Regions from separate parts of the Pontibacillus salicampi genome, predicted to be linked through region 2. Evidence: riboswitches for the same ligand, from Rfam matches in the RefSeq annotation. Region 2 holds a riboswitch; the other holds the start of a gene.
What was found. A riboswitch is a leader RNA that binds a small molecule or an ion and turns the genes downstream of it on or off. The one in region 2 is predicted to bind glycine.
Positions count from the first base shown of each region.

Region 1 (3,424 bases), on a different contig from region 2:
AGCTAATGTTTCTGAACTAATGGATGAATCGATGTCTATGAACGAATTCAAACAATTAATCCTTCGCTACATTTTTGATGTGGAATCAGTAGAAGATGTACCACAATATACATTGACTGAGGACGATTGGAAGAAGATTCATGAACTTTCAAACGAACGCTATCAACAGTGGGAATGGAATTATGGAAAATCTCCTGCAGCAAATATTCAACACTCCCATCGATTCGATGGAGGTACGGTGGATGTTCGTCTAGACGTGAAAAAGGGAATCATTGAGAATGCCAAGATTTATGGTGATTTCTTTGGTGTTGGAGATGTGAGTGAGATTGAGGACCGACTCATTGGTGCCCGTTATGAACGAGCATCTATTGATGAAGCTATTGAAGATTTAGATATCTCTCACTATCTTGGACGTATTTCTCGTGAAGACTTCTTGTCTCTCATTTATTAAACCCATTACAGGAGCGAACCTACCAAGAGGCTCGCTCTTTTTACTTTTTTCCAAAAACAATGATATCTATCTTCCTTCATTTCTGGTAGATTATGTTATAAAGGAAATCTAAATAGTAGGTGAACAAGCATGAAGCAGTTGTTATGGAGTATTATTGGTGTAGCCTCTTTAATGGGCAGTTTCTTTCTGTTATTTATTGTTCCAACGCGCTGGTTAAAAGTAGAACGTATAGGCTGGGAAACAAAGGTCACGAAAAAAATTGTACAAATCAGCGATATTCATATGAAGCATCTTCGAGTTCCTCTATCCACTATTAAAGGGGTCATTGAAAGCGAACAGCCAGATTACATCTTTCTAACTGGGGATTTTATTGATGAAAACGAAGCTGAACTATTGAAGCTTGATTCCTTCCTCGAAATGATTGCAACCACTGGCGTGGAAACATATGCTGTGCTGGGAAATCATGACCGTTATCTCCAATCGTTGGATGACTTAGAGCATTTGTTACGCTCCCATCAGATTACGTTGTTAAAAAACGAATGGGTGGAAAAAGAAGATGTCTTTCTAGTCGGCATTGATGATTTTGGGGAGGGGCAGCACGATATGGAAACAAGCTTTTCCTTCTCTAACCCTGAACAAAAAGATGTTATCGTTTTAACCCATGATCCTGAAATCATGACAGAATTGGATCGTCCTTTTACGATGCTTGTTGCTGGCCACCTCCATGGAAAACAAGTAAATATCCCATATTTTTTTAAGTTGGTAAATATGGGAAGTGTAGCGCGTTCTGGTAAATACCAGGGTAAACATCCTCACGATAAAGGACATTTCTACATTTCCAAAGGGATAGGGCAATCGAATTTGAATATCCGCTTTCTTGTCCGAAGTGAACTAACCATTCATGAATTAGGCAAAAGATAAGCTTGTTTAGCCGTTGACCGACAACTATTTGGTTGGTATGATGACTTTAGTACATTAAAATAATAGTGGCTACGATTGCTGTGGGTAACACTATAGCAGGAGCACATTCTGGAGAGACCACTTTAGTAGTGGCGCCGAAGGGTTCACAATCTCAGGCAAATGGACAGAATCGCGAGAGAACACAACAACTCATGCATTATGTGTGTTCATTAGTGATTCATAAGAGATTGGAGCTGCTTCCAATCTTTTTTTAATTGGCTTTCTTTAGAAGAAAAGACCAGCAAAATTTAATTAGATATACAATAACACGACCGAGGTGACAAACAAGATGGAGAGACGTCGAGCAGTAGTAAGTGTAATAGGGAAAGATCAAGTAGGTATCATTGCGAAAGTAACTACTGTACTAGCAGATAAGAATATTAATGTGTTGGATATAAGCCAGACGATTGTGGAAGAGTTTTTTACCATGATGATGGTAGTCGATGTTGGGGCAGCACAGGATTTAGATGGAGTTAGAAAAAGTTTAGACACTATAGGAAACGAAGTGGGTGTCCAAATCCATTTACAGCTGGAAGAAGTATTCCAGGCAATGCATCGTGTATAGGAGGATAAGCAATGAATATTGAACTGAATGAAATTACTGAAACCATTCGCATGGTACAGATGGAGAACCTAGACATACGAACGGTTACTATTGGAATCGATCTCAGAGATTGCGCTGATAGCGATGTGGAGAAGATGAAAGAACGCATTTATGATAAAATCGTCAGCTATGCCAAGGATTTGAAGCCCTATGCCGAACAGGTAGAAAAAGAGTATGGAGTTCCCATTATTAACAAACGCATTTCTGTAACACCAATAGCAGAAATTCTTGGTGGCGCGACGAGAGAAGAAGCCATTGAGGTAGCTAAAACGCTGGATAAGGCAGCTAGAGATACTGGGGTTGACTTCATAGGAGGCTACTCCGCACTTGTCCATAAAGGGGTTACCAAAGGAGATCAGACATTATTGGACTCCCTTGCAGAAGCTTTATCTGTCACAGAACGAGTCTGTGCTTCTGTTTCGGTTGCTACTACTAGGACAGGAATAAATATGGACGTGGTTAAACAAATGGGGGCCATTATTAAAGAAGCCGCTGAACGCACTAGAGACCAGGACGGTATTGCCTGTGCGAAGCTGGTTGTCTTTTCCAATCCGGTAGAGGATAATCCCTTTATGGCAGGAGCCTTCCACGGTACCGGAGAAGGGGAAGCCGTCCTAAATGTTGGAGTAAGTGGACCCGGTGTTGTATTGAGTGCATTGAAACGCCACCCTGAAGCAGATTTAGGTGAGGTGTCGCAAATCATTAAAAAGACGGTATTTAAAATAACAAGAGCTGGAGAACTAATAGGCAGAACAGTTGCCGATCGTCTCAGTGTTCCGTTTGGAATCTTAGACCTTTCTCTTGCACCTACCAATGCTATGAATGATAGTGTTGCAGAAATACTAGAGGAAATTGGTTTAGAGCGCGTAGGTACCCATGGCACCATTGCTGCTCTTGCGCTAATGAATGATGCAGTGAAAAAAGGCGGAGCGATGGCAAGCTCATACGTAGGTGGATTGAGCGGAGCCTTTATTCCAGTCAGCGAGGATAATGGGATGATACAAGGTGTGAACGATGGATCCTTAACTCTTCCAAAGCTCGAGGCTATGACCTGTGTTTGTTCAGTTGGCCTTGATATGATTGCTCTTTCCGGTAAAGCTACTGCTGCAACGCTATCTGGAATCATTGCAGATGAAGCAGCTATCGGCATGATCAATAAGAAAACCACTGCTGTAAGGGTTATTCCAGTACCGGATAAAGAAGAGGGAACGATGGTGGAATTTGGCGGATTATTAGGAAGAGCACCAGTCATGGGCGTAAATGGCTTTAGCTCTGAAGCGTTTATTAATCGGGGCGGACGTATTCCAGCTCCTTTACAAGCGTTAATAAATTAAGGATACTGCAAGAAGAGTCTACAGGAGAAGTCTGTAGGCTTTTTTCTGTTCCAGCAATTCGACTTAATGAGAGTA
Region 1 is NZ_JBHLTP010000004.1:259,881-263,304, forward strand. Features, by position in the region: gene lplA (lipoate--protein ligase) at 1-451, shown strand, start outside; gene ACFFGV_RS07985 (metallophosphoesterase) at 581-1,372, shown strand; glycine riboswitch at 1,471-1,549, shown strand; gene ACFFGV_RS07990 (ACT domain-containing protein) at 1,701-1,976, shown strand; gene ACFFGV_RS07995 (PFL family protein) at 1,988-3,349, shown strand.
Region 1: it holds a riboswitch for glycine, as region 2 does, so the genes downstream of both, ACFFGV_RS07990 (ACT domain-containing protein) here and gcvT (glycine cleavage system aminomethyltransferase GcvT) in region 2, are expected to answer to the same signal.

Region 2 (3,424 bases):
ATCATATGCTTCTTGTTCTTCTTTTGAAAATTCGAGAGAAATAGTTTCTACGTGGCGTTTTGTCCAATCGACACCAGTTTCTTCCCTGCGATGTCGGATCATAACTTTTTTGACGAGGGATTTTAGATGTTCATCGTTGGATAATTGATTTCTATTTTTTCCAAATTGCTTGGTGAAGTCTTCGTAATTTCCTAGATGTCCCGGTTTTAGTATAGATACGAGATTAAAGATATCCACTAAGTGATTTTGTACAGGTGTAGCAGTCAATAGCAGACAATACTTTTTCTTAAGCTGCTGAACAAATTCATAGTTTTTTGTTTTATGATTTTTCAGTTTGTGAGCTTCATCAATAATAATCATGTCATATTCCGTATCTAAAATGATCTCCCGATGTGGAGCACGTTTTGCTGTATCTATGGAAGATACAACAACCTCATAATCCCATATATGTGTCTTTCTTTGGGCAGCTGCAGGTATATAAAATTTCTGATTCATCTCTCCAACCCACTGATTTACTAGGGAAGCTGGTGCTAGAATGAGCACTTTTTTCACTAGCCCTCTTATCATATACTCCTTCAAAATTAATCCAGCTTCTATTGTCTTTCCTAATCCTACCTCGTCTGCCAGAATAGCTCGGCCGTTCATTTGTTCAATCACGGTCTGAGCGCTTTTTATTTGGTGAGGCAGAAATTCAATTTGAGGTAAGTATTGAGGCGAGTGGAGTCCCTTGAAGTCAGGCGTTGCTAGCTTTTTAGACGTTTCATAAGCCATCTTAAATAATTCAAAAGAACAGAAAGGACCATCCGATAGAAGGTCTGATTCCAGCTTTTCATCTAGAGTGGTATTCCAGCGTATCTCATTTGTCATGGGGTTCACCTCTTGTCATAAGTAATCTACTACTTTCGGGAATGGTATGGGCTTCATACATAATCAGGAAAAAAACATGCCTTGTTTTATAGGTACACACCGTCAAATTGCTATGATATAATGACAGTACATTCACACAATTTTTAATTATTGTTTACATTTTTACTGTATATATGAAATAGGTTGCCCTATTTTTTACATTTTCATAATTGCGAATGATTACAAGGGGAGAGACTGCACTATGATGCAGCGCCGAAGGAGCAAGTTATCATTACGAATCTCTCAGGCAAAAAGACTCTTGTAGGACGCAGCTCTGGAGAGCGTCTGATAGAAATCAGACCACCCAAGAAGAAAACAGTTATCGATTTAAATGTTCCGTATGACTGCGAAACTTTCTGGTGCATGGACAGGGAATGACACTTTTTAGTGCTTCCCTGTTTTTTTATGGATTATTTTCAGAAAATTGTGATGCTAGTCATACTACAGATAGAACAAATCGCAGGAGGTAGTATATGTCTCATTTAAAAAGAACACCCTTGTATCCAGAATTTACGAAGGCAGGTGCCAAAACGGTAGATTTTGGTGGCTGGGAAATGCCTGTTCAGTTTACTTCTATCATGGAAGAGCATCATGCAACTCGTAATAAGGCAGGATTGTTTGATGTATCCCACATGGGGGAGATCCTCGTTACTGGACCTGACAGCGAAGCGTTTTTACAAAAAATGCTCACCAATGATGTATCGAAACTAACCCCAAATCGTGCTCAATATACCATTATGTGTTACGAGAATGGAGGAACAGTAGATGACCTTCTCGTGTACAAGTTAAAAGAGAATGAGTACCTGTTAGTCGTCAATGCTGCGAACACTGAGAAAGACTTTACATGGCTTCAAAAGCACGCTACAGAGAATGTAGTGGTAGGCGACCGGTCAGAAGATTATGTCCAATTGGCTTTACAAGGCCCTGAAGCAGAAGACATCTTACAGACATTAACAGAAGAAGACTTGTCTGAAATTAAGTTCTTCCGATTTAAGCAGCATGTCTATTTTAAAGGTATAGATTATCCTGCTATTGTATCGAGAACTGGCTACACGGGCGAGGATGGCTTTGAAATCTACCTATCCCCTCAAGGGGGACAGCCGTTATGGCAATCCATCCTAAAAGCAGGAGAAGCTAAAGGAGTACAGCCAATTGGGCTGGGAGCTCGAGATACCCTCCGGTTTGAAGCTAATTTGGCGTTGTATGGGCAAGAGCTTAGTGCCGACATAACCCCGATAGAGGCTGGTCTATCCTTTGCAGTTAAAACAAATAAGGCAGCAGATTTTATTGGGAAAGAAGTATTAAAGCATCAAAAAGAGCATGGTCCAGCAAGGAAATTGGTCGGTATTGAGATGCTGGAGAAAGGTATCCCCCGTTATGGATATCCAGTATTAGTGGAAGAGGAAGAGGTTGGGTTTGTTACTACTGGGACTCACTCACCTACATTGGATAAGAAGGTTGGTCTAGCTATACTCGAAACGCATTACACTGAGGTAGGGCAAGAGGTGAACGTGCAAATTAGAAAGAGGACATTACGGGCAAAAGTAGTGCCTACACCGCTATACAAGCGGTCGTAATGACGAAGGGGGATAAGAAGAATGACCTACAGATATTTACCAATGACAGATCAGGATAAAGAAGCAATGCTTTCGTCTATTGGTGTTACTTCTACCGAGGAGTTATTTGCAGATATTCCGGAAGAAATAAGATACAGGCAGCAGCTACCATTGAAGAAAGCGCCAAGTGAACCAGAATTGTGGAATGAGTTAGCCGCTTTGGCTGAAAAGAATAGCAATACGAAGCAAAATGTGTCTTTTTTAGGGGCGGGTGTATATGATCATTACATACCGTCCATCGTGAATCATGTTCTATCTCGTTCAGAGTTTTATACTGCCTACACTCCATATCAGCCTGAGATTTCACAAGGAGAGCTGCAAGCCATCTTTGAATTTCAAACGATGATTTCAGAGCTTACAGGAATGGAAGTATCAAATTCTTCTATGTATGACGGAGGAACAGCGCTAGCGGAAGCAGTTACCTTAAGTGCGGGTCATACGAAACGTAAGAAAATTCTAGTTTCCAAGACAACCCATCCACAGTCCATCGAGGTTATTCATACGTATGCTAAAGGGCAAGGACTCCAAGTCATTGAAATTGATGAAAAGGACGGGCTCACAGATTTAGCTGCATTAGAACAAGAGCTGGAGGATACAGCTAGTGTGGTTATCTCGTATCCAAATTTCTACGGACAAATCGAACCGTTAAAAGAAGTACAGACCCTGCTTCACAACCAGAATAAAACAATGTTTATCGTATCTAGTAATCCATTGTCACTTGGGTATCTTGCACCACCAGGAGATTTCGGTGCTGATATCGTCGTAGGGGACACCCAGGTGTTTGGCATCCCTGGACAATTCGGTGGACCACATTGCGGGTATTTTGCTACTACAGGTAAATTGATGAGAAAAGTACCTGGCCGTCTCGTAGGCCAAACTAAGGATGAGGAAGGCAGAAGAGG
Region 2 is NZ_JBHLTP010000003.1:385,919-389,342, forward strand. Features, by position in the region: gene ACFFGV_RS03405 (DEAD/DEAH box helicase) at 1-867, opposite strand, end outside; glycine riboswitch at 1,083-1,175, shown strand; gene gcvT (glycine cleavage system aminomethyltransferase GcvT) at 1,380-2,483, shown strand; gene gcvPA (aminomethyl-transferring glycine dehydrogenase subunit GcvPA) at 2,505-3,424, shown strand, end outside.